Regions from separate parts of the Paenibacillus sp. LS-5 genome, predicted to be linked through region 3. Evidence: riboswitches for the same ligand, from Rfam matches in the RefSeq annotation. Region 3 holds a riboswitch; each other region holds the start of a gene.

Region 1 (4,653 bases), on a different contig from region 3:
TGTTTGAACCGTATCTGGAATCCAGACTTGTCGCGGCAGCCGGAACGGCAGATGTGCTGCGTATAGTAGCCCACTTCGGCCGGCTTCTCCCGGAGGTGCTGCAGCAGGTTTTTGTACGTGATACGGTTAAGGAATATTTGCTGGAGAAGCTGCAGCGGGACAATGATCCGGTAGCTGCGGTAGCCATGGTGCATGAGTCGGTTCAGAAGGCGGAGAAGGACCGGCGCAAAGGCGGCGGAATCCATCCTGAGGCCTTGTCGCTGCTGCAGGAGCTGGGAACGGCTGCTGACCGCTTCCTGCTGAACCGGATCTCGCTGGACGAGCTCTCCTTGGAGCAGCTGCTGGAGATTTCTTTCCTGCGCTACCGGGATACGGCAGACTGGCAGCCGCCGCTGGACGCTATAGCGAAGCGTAAAGCTAATGCTCTGCGCGCTGCGTACCGCTGGTTCGGGGAGGAGAAGCCGGATGAGGAGATTTTTGCCGGGTTGTCTCCCCGAGAGCTGGATGATGTGCAGCTGCTCGGACGGCGCTGGTTGAAGGAATCGCACAGTATTGAGCCATTCGAACGTGTGCCATTGGCCTTTTATCATAACAGTGAGCGGCAGGATGGACCGCTGGATTATGAGACGCTGATGGAACTGCTGAAGCGCAAGGCGGGCGGGGACACAGAGACGATCTACCGTTTCCTGGCCTGGTCGCAGGGCAATCCGCTATTTTCTATTTCGAATAAAAAGCTGTGGCCCGGGTATCGCCGGGCCGTTCTGAAATACTTCCTGAACAGTGACCGCGAGGCGTTCAAGAGCCGCGAATTCCGCAAAAGCTATGCCGCCGCCGCAGGCCCGGCGCTACAAAGTGTATACAACGAAGCGCGCTCCCAGCTGGCTTCGCCGCTGGCGCGGTGGGTCAGCCGCAGCCGATTTCAGATCCTGATCTCCGGCAGCATCCTGGGTATCGTACTGATTATTGCCATCATCGCAATGAGCATGCTGCGCGGCAGCGGGGATACCGCTGCGCCGGCTGCGACCCTGAGCCCGGTTCGGGGCACCACCACGAATGCGGGGGGACAAGTTCAAGCCCCGGCCTCTGTACGGCTTGCCGGCAGCGGGAACGAAGGCAGCGGAACAGCAGGCGGCGGAAATGAAAACGCCAAGCTGGTGTTCAGCTTTGCCGATGAGGCGGAATGTGCCGCCTTCAAGCCGGCGCAGATCATTGTGATGTCCGGTAACAACGTTACGGACACTTACAAGGTTGTAGCAACTGCGAGCAGTTGCCTGGCCGCCGGAGCTGACGGCGGGACTGGTGAAGCTGCCGCAGGGAACGGCGGCGGGACTGGTGAAGCAGCCGCAGGGAACAGCGGCGGCACTGGTGAAGCTGCCGCAGGAAAAAGCGGCGGCACTGATGAAGCTGCCGCAGGGAACGGCGGCGGCACGGGTGAAGCAGCCGCAGGGAACAGCAGCGGCGCTGATGAAGCTGCCGCCTCCCCGACAGCGGGAGCTTCGGGCGCGGGAACTCCTGCGCCCGTATATGAGGTGACGGTGGAGCTGGAGCCTGGAGCGAAGCTGGTGGAAGGTGATGTAATCACCGCCGGAGGCTATACGCTGAAGCTGCAGGCTAGTTCGGAGGGTACTCTGGATAGTACTCCAGGTAGTACTCCAGACAGTACGCCAGAGGCTACATCTGGGATCGAGCCTACTCCTTCAGCCAGCCCGAAGCCGGATGGGGAATAAGCAGCAGATTAGATTCTGTTCTGTATAAGAAGCCACGGAAATTTTTATTCTCATTCTGCTGTACAGAATACAACCAACCTGCAAATGCTGGTTCACACCGGCAGCAAAGAATAACTGATTACAATCCTGAACAGCGTGATATGCCGTACTAGCCCGGTATATCACGCTGTTCAGGATTTTTTGAAGTGAATGGATAGGGGCGGCACAGAATTGAAACAGCTTGTCTATAGACATACAGGGAAATAGTAGATATGATTATGAATATTAAAATTTAATAAGCTTTAGAAAAAGGTGCGGATTTTCTTAGAAACGAGCGCTGCCATTATAAGGCGGCAAAGCGGTTTCTTTGTGTGTAATCTGCTTAAAAGGGAAGGCCGGTGTAAGTCCGGCGCGGTCCCGCCACTGTAAATGCGGAGCAACTCTTGAAATGCCACTGTCTGCTGTTAGGATGGGAAGGCAAGGGAAGCAATGAAGCATGAGCCAGGAGACCTGCCTTTTTCGCTGTTGTTTCTATTCTTCGGGGGTAAGAATGCGGAACAGGTGCAATACAAGCAGACGGCTGCTTAAGAGTAATATTGTATAGCCGCCGTGCATTTTGTATCCTTCCCCGGCCGCCCTGTAAAGGGCGGTCTTTTATGTGAATATAAGGATTTATACGCTTCACGCCATTGATTATCCTTATATTTCTCGCAGAAACGGATACCGTCCTTATAAGGACGGCGCAGCCGTGTCTGCTTGTGTTGCCGCGCCTAGCGGAGGACGAAGGCTTCATCCATTTTATCCAAAGAAAGAGGTTAGCTATGAAGAACAATCTATCATCCAGGTTTACACGGCTAGGTTTGATCGTAATCATGCTGTTCGCGGTTCTGGGAGCGGCTGTAGCTCCGGGAGGACAAGCTTTTGCGGAGACGGGTACTGCAGCTGCCGCGAACTCCGGAAGTGCCGCCTCAACTATAACTGCAAAACAGGCAGCCAGCGTAGCTGATGCGGTCTATGCGACTTCTGAGTTTGTGCTGAAGAACGGGGTACAGTCGGATTGGCAGGCTATCGGCCTTGCCCAAGCCGGTTACAAGGTCCCGGACAGCTATCTAAAATCACTTGAAAGCAAAGTAACCGCAGCCAAGGGCGTATTCGCCAGAGCTACGGAATATGCGCGGATTACGCTTGCCGTGAAGGCACTTGGAGGCGATCCGGCTAATGTTGGCGGCTACAACCTGATTGAGAAGCTGTACAATAACGATAAAATCACCGGCCAGACGCTGAACAACGCAGCTTATGTGCTGCTGGCTCTGGATTCCGGAAGCTATAACATTCCTGCTGATGCCAAATGGACACCGGCCAAATTGCTGGCGGAGATTCTGGCTAAGCAGAATACAGACGGCGGCTTCACCCTGACTACGGGTGCAAGTGATCCGGATATGACGGCGATGGTGCTGACGGTGCTGGCTGGACATAAGAATGATCCGGCAGCGAAAACCGCCGGACAGCGGGCAGCAGCCTGGCTCGCTACCGCACAGGATAAGAATGGCGGCTACGGTGACAGCAGTGAAAGTGTTGCTCAGGCGATCATCGGACTGTCTTCCTTTGGTGTAGACCCTACGGGAGCGGAGTATACCCGTGGTAATGTGAATCTGATCGGTAAGCTGCTGAGCTTCAGCACAGCCGGCGGCGGGTTCACCCATACGGCTGGCGGAAGCTACAACCAGCTCTCAACCGAACAGGCGCTGGAAGCGTTGGTAGCTTACAGCCTGTACAGCACAGGCGGCAAACTGTATGATCTCAGCAGTGTGCCTGTGAAGAATCCTCAGGTTCTCGTGTCCGTTGCCATTGAAGGACCGGGTGGAACCCTTGGAGAGGGCACTGTATATGCAGGCAATGTGCTTAATGCGCTGGAGAAAGCAGCAGCGCAGAAGGGTGTGGCCCTGGTTAATGAAGCAGGCAATTACGTGACGGGGATCGGCGGCGTGACTGCCGGTGCTTTTGGCGGCTATGACGGCTGGATGTATGTGGTAGCCCGCGGCGGAGCGTGGATTTATCCAAGCGTAGGCATGGGCGATTTTACCCTGGAGGCGAATGACCGCATACTCGTCTATTATGGCGGGGATAACACACAGGTGGTGGAATCCGTGACGGTATCTCCAGCACAGCCGAAGCCGGGACAGGATCTCACGGTAAAAGTGACTCAAAAACAGTGGGTGTGGAATGAAAAGACCTTCACCTCCGATCCGGTCACATCACCGTCCTCCGGTGTGCAGGTAACCATCGGCGGTAAAACGGCTGTTACGGATGCAGCGGGTAATGCTATTTTTGCCGGCGGCGTGCCAGCGAATAAATATACGATCGTCATTACAGGGTATCTCAAAAACAGCACACCTGCGGTAGTCCGCTATTCGCAGCCGCTGACCGTGGCGTCTGCTGCGGCGGACCGTGCTGCTTTTACCGATGTGAAATCGATCTCCCCTTGGGCCCTGGAGTCCGTGTATACGGCTTATGACCGCAAGCTGATGGACGGTGTCAGTAAGAACAGCCTTATATTTGCTCCGAAGCAGAAGATTACCCGGGCTGAGTTCGCGGCGCTGCTGCTGAGACTGACCGGCAATGAGCCGTCCCCCGCATCTGCTGCCCAAGCTTTCAGTGATGTTAAAGCGAATGCATGGTATTATGGAGCAGTGAATAAAGCGAAGCAATTGGGTATTATTAGCGGAGTAACAGGAACAACCTTCAAACCGGACGGCCTGGTTACCCGCCAGGATATGGCTGTGATGATGATGAGAGCGTTCAAGCTGGATGCTGCTTCTGCCGCGGCCGGAGCCGGTAAATTCACCGATGAAGACCAGATTAGCGGATACGCAGTAACTGCGGTACGCACTGTGACCGGACTTGGGCTTATGACAGGAGCGGGCGGGGAATTCAATCCTTCCGCAGC
Region 2 (4,653 bases), on a different contig from region 3:
TGCCTGCCTCTACTTCAATCTCCGGGTGTGCTGCGGTAAAACCGTTCACCGTTTCGTTGAACTGTCTCATCAGCACCCCGGTGAATAATAAATACGGAAGCACGATGATTTTCCGCGCTCCAAGTGCAAGGCACCGCTCCAATCCTGCGTTCAGCGAAGGCTTGGCCATAGCAATAAAGCAGGCCTCGACGCTTTTAAAGGAGGTTCTTTCCCAGAGCAGACGGGTCAGCTTGAAGAGGTCGCTGTTCGCATCCGGGTCACTGCCTCCGCGGCCCATGACAAGCACGATAGTATCTTCATCTGTGATCTGGTCCTTTTCCTCACTCAGCACAGCCGCTATCTCCTGCTTGCTGCTATCCGGGTGCGCAAAGTGGCTTTGGTGTGCGCGTACGATCGCATTATTAGTGATGTCTCCAGATTGCGCCCATTGTTCTGATGTCTGAATCGGCCGCGACAGCGCCATAGCTCCTGCAATGCGGTCTAACAGAATTTCCGCTGCTCTCTCCTGCACGCCAATAGGCCGGCCATATATAAATTCCATATCCGGATATTTCAGCTTCGCCTGATCCAGGGCCATCGGAATATCCAGCTTGGAATGTCCCGCCGCGAACAAAATAATCGGTACAACATAGACCTTAACGGCTCCTCCCCGGACACATAGATCTATGCCTTCGGAAATGGTTGGAGCCGACAACTCGATAAAGCAGGTCTCCATGATATACTCCGGCCTCCGGTCAGCCAGCAAACGGGTAAAGTTCCGCAGCTCCTCATTCCCCTCTTCCACACGGCTTCCATGTCCTACTAGCAGCACCGCCGGCTTCCGGCTGGCACCTTCCGGGTTCTGCAAAAGCACGGGTTCAGATTGAATCCCGCTCTCCTGGTCACCGCCAGCCAATGCCGCCAGCGACCAAGGTTCTGCTGCGGTCTGCAGCCGTTCATGCGGCTTCAGTACCTGCGTATCAGCGCCAAGGCAGTACTTGCGCTCATAGCCGCGTGGTGTAACTAAAAGGCCTTCATAGACTATGGTAGCTGAATTGCCGACGATTACAGTCGAGAGCATGCCGATCTCATGATTCAGCATATCCTGGAGCGTTGTGACGATGGTCTGCTGGCGGTCACGATAGGCGCTTTTTACGATACCGACCGGAGTGGCAGGGTCCCGGTAGCGTAGCAGAATCTGACGGGCTTCTTCAATTTGGCGTGTCCGCTTCCCGCTGCGCGGATTATAAAAGGCAATTACAAAGTCAGCCATTCCTGCTGCTTCCACCCGTGCCGCAATGCTCTCCCAAGGCGTAAGATGGTCACTCAGGCTAATCGTACAGGAATCATGCATAATCGGTGCTCCCAGCAGCGAGGAGCAGGATTGAATCGCCGAAATACCTGGAATCACTTCGACCACTACACCTGTGTCAGGTTTCCAGCCCCGTTCGATCAGCACTTCATAGACCAGCCCCGCCATTCCATATACACCTGCATCTCCGCTGGAGATGACAGCAATGGTCTGCCCAGCCTCTGCCCGGCGAACCGCTTCCTGGGCCCGGCTGACCTCCTCGGTCATGCCTGTTCCGACAATCTCCTGATGCCGCAGCAGCGGCCGGACCAAATCCACATAAGTGCTGTAGCCGATCACAGCCTCACTTTCTTCCAGCGCCGCCAAAGCCCGGCCCGTAATATGCTCCATTGCACCGGGACCAAAACCGATAATCAGCAGCTTTCCTAGTCTGTTCATTCTTGTTCCTCCATCCTTGATACAGCTTCGGTACTCAAAGCAAAAACTCCCGCCTTGTGGGGTGGGAGGTACATGTACGTATTCAGATCACAAAAAGAAGGCAGGCCCGCCGCCAAAACAAGCAGCGCCCCCTCATCTGTTCATCCATTCGTACACCGCTCCTATCCGCGTAGAGTCGTGTGTGCGCAAACAAGGTAGGTCTCCTGGCTCGGGATCATCGCCTGGCTTCGTCTTCCCCGGAGCTATCGCCGAGTGACTTGTTGAAGCCGGCTCTTCCTTACAGTGGCGGGACCGCTCGGGAGTTGCACCCGATTCCCTGTTATCCCTTGATATCAATCAAAGGCACCTTGTTTCGTCGCTGATTCATCCTGTACATCATAGCGGAGACCGCTCACGCATGTCTGTGATAAAAGTGCAGCGCAGGAAGCTTGTAAGAATGTCACTTGAGTAATATAATTATTAACTATAACGCTGTATCGGAGGCTTTTCATGAAACTTGATCTTACTGAAGAATCCCTGCCGGTGTACGAAGCATTATCCAGCTCTGTTCGACTGCATATGCTCCGTCTGCTTGCCGTCCAGCCCATGAATGTCAAGGAATTAGCCGGAGCGGTGCAGCTCAGCAGTGCGATTATGACCATGCATGTGCGTAAGCTGGAGGCTGCCGGACTTATCAGCACCCATATGGCTCCCGGACGGAGCGGCTTGCAGAAAATCTGCACAATAGCCGTGGACAATGCCGAGATTTTGTTCCCGGGACAAGGTAAAACAGAGCGTAAACGCCACCGTAAAGAGATCCCCGTCGGGCATTATTCCAATTTCCAGATCGAACCGACCTGCGGTCTGGCTACCACGGATCAAATCATCGGCAACTTTGACGATCCGCGTTATTTCTGGGATCTCGAGCGGATGAATGCCGGTATTCTCTGGTTTGGCAAAGGATATGTCGAATATAAAATCCCCAACTTTCTGCTATCCAGCCAGCAGCCAGAGGAACTGGTCATTACGATGGAGATTGCCTCGGAAGCACCATCCATTAATAATAATTGGCCTTCGGACATCACCTTTACCCTGAACGGGCACAAGCTTGGCTACTGGACAAGTCCCGGTGATTATGGAGACAGGCAGGGCAAATACACACCATCCTGGTGGCCAGCCCTCACCAATCAATACGGACTGCTCAAGCAGCTGAGGGTTACTCCAAAGGGTACTTTTATGGATGGCCATAAGCTGTCCGAGGTTACGCTTGAACAGGTGGGCATCCGCAGCAAACAATGGACGTTCATGCTGTCTGTGGAAGAAGATGCCGAGCATATCGGGGGTCTAACCCTCTTCGGCAAAGGGTTCGGCAATTATAACGAAGACATGCTGGTAGATTTATATTATACAGATATGCCAGACAGCAATGAGTCGGCAGGGTCTGCTTAACCCCCATATACGCACAAAACAAAGAAACCCCGAATTCCGCAGTTTATCAAACTGGTGGAATTCGGGGTTTCTGGGCTTAGCCAGGTTTAGCAATCGTTATACCGTTACAGCACGGCCTGGCGATAGTGTACCTTGTCTATTCGTTAACCGGCTGCCACAGGCCACCCCCGGGAAGCGGACAGCCCCTTGCCTTCAAACGGGCAACAACCGGTATGATGCAGCCGCAGGCGGTGCAGGTTACCCCATCCTGCAGTTTGGAGCAGGTACTGCAAATGGCGACCCGCTCCGCATACAACGAATCTGAAGCGGTGTTACCTTCATTGAACATCGAGGATGCCAGAATACGGGCGATCTGTGCATCTGTGACCTTATAGTCGTCCCGGCAGCCTTTACAGGAAGAGGTTGTGGCCATAGCAGTACTCCTTTTATGCGTTCGGTGTAATCTCCAGTACCGTTACCGACATCGCCGGCAGCTCCACAGTAATCGTATCGCCCTCCAGCTTGAAAGCTGTGAACGGCTGCGGAACGACAGCTTCCGGCTCGCTGAACGAGTTGTGGGCATCGATCGTTGCCCCGGCCAGAGTTGTACCGCTGATCTGAACGGCTTGGCCGGCGAGTCCGCGTAATTCCAGTGGAAGTACTGCTGAGGCTGCATGATTCAGGTTACAGAGGCTGACATGAATCACACCCTCTGCCGTTACCGAAGCTGAGGCGGATACTTCCGGAATCTCCTTACCTTCAAAGCTGTAAGATCCGCTCTCCTGAGTCAGATCGAGCAGTTCTGCATCCTGATGCACCTTGTACATATTGAATACATGATAAGTCGGAGTGAGCAGCATTTTCTCGCCTTCGGTAAGAATGACAGCCTGCAGCACGTTAATCGTCTGGGCAATGTTCGCCATACGCACACGGTCGCTGTGGTTGTGGAAAATGTTAAGTGTCAGTCCGGCAACCAGCGCATCGCGGATCGAATTCTGCTGATAGAGGAAGCCTGGGTTCGTTCCCGGTTCCACATCATACCAGGTTCCCCACTCATCAACGATCAGGCCGACTCTTTTCTCAGGATCATATTTGTCCATAATCACACTGTGGCGGGTTATCAGTTCTTCCATGTGCAGCGCCTTTTCCAGTGTCGTGAAATATTCCGAAGCTTCAAAGCCGGTAGCCGCACCCTTATGCTCCCAAGTTGCACCGGGAACCGTATAGTAATGCAGTGTGATGGAGTCCATAAACCGGGTGGCTTCGCGCATTAGCACTTCCATCCAGTAATAATCGTCCGAATTCGGTCCGCAGGCGATCCGGTGAATCTTATTGTCTCCATAGTTGCGGACATAGGTCTGGTACTGCCGGTACAAGTCTGCGTAATACTCAGGACGCATATTGCCTCCGCAGCCCCAGTTCTCATTGCCTACGCCAAAATACTTGACGGCCCACGCTTCTTCGCGGCCATTCTTCGTGCGCAGCTCAGCCATCGGAGATATACCGTTAAAGGTCAG
Region 3 (4,653 bases):
CAATGTACGATTTCGGTATCGGCGAGGCTAGCCTGAATATCAATAATCCGCTGGTTGCTGCTTCCCCGGTAGGGAAGGGTGGTGTCTTTAAGCTCTTCCACAAAACGTCCGTCAATCACGACCTGGCACAGGGCCAGCAGGTTCCATTCCGGTGAGCCGGGTGCTGCTGTAAGCTCTTCATAGGTATAGCCGGTGTAAATCCAGATAGGATAATCGGGCAGCACGCTGCGCAGCTCCTGAATGAAGCCCGCAGCCTCCTCTGCCGAGAAAAAAGGGTCGCCGCCTGCCAGCGTCAGTCCGTCCAGCAGCGGATTCGCTGCTATTTCGGCAATGATCTCCCGCTGACGCTGGAGGGTGAACGGCTCGCCGAAATTAAAATTCCAGGTCTTGGGATTGAAGCAGCCCGGGCAGCGGTGGCGGCAGCCGCTGAGGAAAAGGACGGCCCGCATGCCTTCTCCTTCATTGATCGATTCCGGGTAGTAGCCGCATATGTTCATAGATGCTTAACGCGGTCCCTTACTTCGGCTTGCTTGGCGGCATTAAAGCGGGTCTGGTAGTCGCCGGTCAGGTAGCCGGTTACCCGGCGCAGGCGGCGGATATGCACATCGTTCTCATGCGCGTCGCAGGAAGGGCAATTGGTGCCAATCACGCCTTCGTAGCCGCAGTTCGAGCAGCGGTCCACGGGATGATTGATGCTGAAATAGCTGACCTGCTGTTCCAGCGCGTAACGGATGATCTTCACAAAAGCCGCCGGGTTGCTGCGTGCATTCCCGTTCAGTTCCACGTAAGAGATTGCCCCGGCATTGCAGTATTCATGGAACGGTGCTTCCAGGCTGATCTTCTGAGCAGCGCTCAGCTCATAATAGACCGGGATGTGGAAGGAGTTCGTATAGTATTCACGGTCTGTGATGCCCGGAATGGACCCGAGCACTTTGCGGTCCACCTTGGTGAACTTGCCCGACAGGCCTTCAGCCGGTGTGGCGAACAGCGTGATGTTGAGGTTCAGCTCCTCGCTCTTGCGGTCACAGTATTCCCGCATATGACGGACAATGGCGAGCGCCTTGGCATGGATCTCCATGTCCTCGCCGTGATGCTTGCCGTACATGGCCTTCATGCACTCAGCCATTCCGATAAAGCCAATGGACAGACTGCCGTGCTTCAGCAGCTCGCCAACCGAATCATCGGGAGCAAGCGCCTCACCCCCTTCCCAGACGCCTTCACGCATCATGAAGTCGGAAGCTTTGGCCTTCTGGGAAGCCTGGATGCGGAAACGGTGGAGCAGCCCTTCCAGAGCAATGTCCATGTAATGGTTCAGATCGTCATAGAAGCCTTCTTCGTCGGCGGCAAGGCGACGGCCTGTGGCCGTGCCGTAAGCAAGTCCGAGCCGCACCAGATTGAGCGTATTGAAGGACAGGTTGCCTTTGCCGGAGCAGTGGTTGCGTCCGAAGCGGTCACCCAGTACCCGTGTGCGGCAGCCCATGGTTGCAAATTCGGTATCCGGATCGGCCGGATCGTAATACTGCAGGTTGAGCGGAGCATCCAGATTGGCAAAGTTCGGATACAGTCTGCGGGCAGAGCATTCGGCGGCTTTGAGGAACAGTTCATAGTTAGGATCGCCCTGCTGCTGATTCACACCCTGTTTGCATTTGAAAATCTGGATTGGAAATACCGGCGTTTCGCCGCTGCCAAGCCCGTTCATCGTGGCGGTCAGCAGCGAGCTGATCACCAGTTGTCCCTCAGGAGAGGTGCATGTACCATAGTTGATGCTGGTAAAAGGAATCTGGCCGCCCGAGCGGCTGGACATCGTATTCAGGTTATGTATCATGCTCTCTGCCGCCTGCAGCGTTTCGCTTTCTGTTTCTTTGGATGCAAAGCGGAAGGCGCGCGGATACTGCTCTGCCAGATCACCACGGCTCATAGTGATTTCGCCAGCAATGTCCCCGGCTTGTCCTTCTTCGAAATATTCGAGTCCCTTGCGGAACAGCTTGGCGAAGGATTTGGTCACATAAGGGGCCAGGTCATAATCCAGCTTGTTGGCGGATACGCCCCCGTATTGGGCATTCTGCTGGGACTGGAAAATAATCGCCACAAGCGACATCGCAGTCATAATCGAGTTGGGAGGACGCACGCTGCCGTTGCCGGTGTTGAAGCCTTCACGTAGAAGACGGTCGAACGGGATAAAGATACAGTTGGTGGTTCCAATCGCGTATTGGTCCAGATCGTGGACATACACCACATTGTCGAGGGTAGCCTGCACCAGTTGCGGAGGCATCGTGAAGTTACGGGCATACCACTTGGAATACTCACTGCCGAACTTGCTCATTTTGCCGGAAAAGCTCTCTCCGTTCAAATTGGCGTTCTCACGCAATAGATCCAAATCCCGGCTGTCGATGATATCGCGTCCCAAATGGATAACTTCCTCTAATAGATCCTCCTGTGCAGCTTGTCCAACATTGTACCGTTTCTCCAGCAGCGTCATTGTATAGCTCTCCTCTCGGTATATAAGAACGTTCTGACATAACGACTGACATTGTAAAAAAAAGCATCTCCCGCCGAGGACGGCGGAAAATGCCCGGATGCGTAAGCAAATAGCCGAAAACCGGATATTTGCGGATGGTCTCCATGGAAAGAATCTTTCCCGCAGAAGCCGATACCTGAGCGCGATATGCTTATCGCATTCAGGTATCGGCAGCCTTTGTCTCCCATTCGGCGGGAAGGCTGAATCTGCTGGTGCAGGCCGCATGCGGACACCTCTCCTGTTCCTCGCAGGTGTATATGATGGTGTCCGGAAACAGGCAGGTCTCCTGGCTTCCGGTGAATCCTGTGAGGCGCCTTCCCAAGGGGCGATGCCCTCAGTGGCGTGAGCCTCCAGATACTGTTCTGCAGGGCTTGTAGAAGCCAGCAGAACACCCGGTTACAGTGGCGGGACCACAGCGGATTTGCACCGCGTTTCCCTATTAAGCTTCAACCCTCTTGAGAGAGCAAAGCACCTGTTTCCACTATATTTTGTTGTCGCTAGATAAAAATAACCCAATATCTTGTGTTTGTAAACATTTTTTTGCGAGTCCGCGCCCCGGGCGGGTTCCACCCGTTTACTCACAAATGATCCACAGATGATCCACAGATAACCTGGCATTCGTCCACAGTTCATCCACAGGTAATCCACAACTTGTGTGTAAATTTTGCCGAATCCGGTTCATAAATTGTCCAAATGTTAGGGGGGATTTGTGGGGGGAGGCGGGAGTTGCTACAATAGAAGGGACCAGGGACTTATATAACGAGTTTTATATAGGAGGGGCTTCAGAATGGCAATTGGCGAAGTAACCGTAATTCCGATTGGTACAGGCAGCACCAGTCTCAGCAGCTACGTGGCGGATATGCAGCGCGTGCTGGAGACAGTGGAAGGTATTACGTATGAGTTGACATCTATGGGCACGATCATCGAGGGACCGCTCACACGGATTCTTGCGGCAGTCGAAGCCTTGCATGAATCCCCTTTTCGTGCGGGAGCTCAGCGGGTGTCCACCTCACTCAAGATTGATGACCGGCGCGACAAGCCTTCCACAAGCCGCAGCAAGCTGGAATCGGTGGAGCGCAAGCTACAGGCGGAATAGTTCTGTTTAACTAGTGATAGAATGGGTTGCGTTTTTCCCTAGACGGGGTATAATGTATTTTGTTTGACAGAAAAGAGCTTTAAGCTGGTGTAGCTCAGGGGTAGAGCAACGCACTCGTAATGCGTAGGCCGGGGGTTCAATTCCCTTCACCAGCATCCTTAAGAACTCAATCATGGCGCGGCTTTCCGGGATTCCCGGGGGTCGTGCTTTTTTCATGTTATCCAGGTAATTCTAACAATCTTCTACCCTTTATTCTGGTAAAGTGTTTGTATAGTTGCACAGAACCCCATAGAGTCATACAATAAAGTAGTAGAAAGCACACACAATGCGCAGGCAAGGGCTTCATGCTCTTTCGCCGGCATCCCGATATAAATAGGCGGCGCAGCTTTCCGGATTTGGGGGCTGCGTTTTTGCTGTCCAGGGAGGAGTAGAGGCATATATGAGATGTCTGACTATCCGGCAGCCCTGGGCGACCTTAATTGCGCTTGGGGAAAAACAGTACGAGACCCGTTCCTGGAGAACGGCTTATCGCGGGGAACTGGCTATTCATGCGGGTAAAGGGATAGACAAATCAGCCTGCAGGCAGGAGCCGATTCAGTCGGCCTTGGCACGGCACGGATTCAGCACAGACAACCTTCCTCTCGGAGCCATTATTGCCACAAGCCGTCTCGTTGAATGCTATCAGGTGACGGTTACGGACGCTGAAACGGGCTGGCCGGGCGGTAATGAATTTATTTTTGGGGATTATTCGCAAGGGCGCTTTGCTTGGAAGCTGGAAGAGATAACGGCGCTTGCTCATCCGATTCCTGCAAAAGGCAGGCTGAGCTTCTGGGAACACCCAGTCCTGGAGGGAGAGCAGTGACCCCCCTGGAGAACTGGACAAGCTTTTGAAGTGGACGGCAATGATTGGAGTAACAGGAAATTTATTTGTAGGCCCAAGCCATTAATGGGTATGAACCGGCTGACTCGCGGGTAATCTTCTTATAAGATGCGTTGGTGCAGCCATCGTGTCCTCCGTGATCATCAGGATGAATAAGAA

Evidence for each region. A riboswitch is a leader RNA that binds a small molecule or an ion and turns the genes downstream of it on or off. The one in region 3 is predicted to bind cobalamin.
Region 1: it holds a riboswitch for cobalamin, as region 3 does, so the genes downstream of both, AC0MA3_RS17780 (S-layer homology domain-containing protein) here and AC0MA3_RS24090 (anaerobic ribonucleoside triphosphate reductase) in region 3, are expected to answer to the same signal.
Region 2: it holds a riboswitch for cobalamin, as region 3 does, so the genes downstream of both, cobJ (precorrin-3B C(17)-methyltransferase) here and AC0MA3_RS24090 (anaerobic ribonucleoside triphosphate reductase) in region 3, are expected to answer to the same signal.

What each region holds. Positions count from the first base shown of each region.
Region 1 covers NZ_JBWAVA010000012.1:113,887-118,539, forward strand. The annotation lists gene AC0MA3_RS17775 (GAP1-N2 domain-containing protein) at 1-1,727, shown strand, start outside; cobalamin riboswitch at 2,049-2,238, shown strand; gene AC0MA3_RS17780 (S-layer homology domain-containing protein) at 2,528-4,653, shown strand, end outside.
Region 2 covers NZ_JBWAVA010000004.1:214,298-218,950, forward strand. The annotation lists gene cobJ (precorrin-3B C(17)-methyltransferase) at 1-1,729, opposite strand, end outside; cobalamin riboswitch at 1,906-2,094, opposite strand; gene AC0MA3_RS08570 (ArsR/SmtB family transcription factor) at 2,219-3,157, shown strand; gene AC0MA3_RS08575 (DUF6171 family protein) at 3,294-3,569, opposite strand; gene AC0MA3_RS08580 (alpha-N-arabinofuranosidase) at 3,583-4,653, opposite strand, start outside.
Region 3 covers NZ_JBWAVA010000023.1:63,748-68,400, forward strand. The annotation lists gene nrdG (anaerobic ribonucleoside-triphosphate reductase activating protein) at 1-497, opposite strand, end outside; gene AC0MA3_RS24090 (anaerobic ribonucleoside triphosphate reductase) at 494-2,479, opposite strand; cobalamin riboswitch at 2,778-3,009, opposite strand; gene AC0MA3_RS24095 (MTH1187 family thiamine-binding protein) at 3,306-3,614, shown strand; tRNA gene AC0MA3_RS24100 (tRNA-Thr) at 3,698-3,769, shown strand; gene AC0MA3_RS24105 (ASCH domain-containing protein) at 4,054-4,476, shown strand.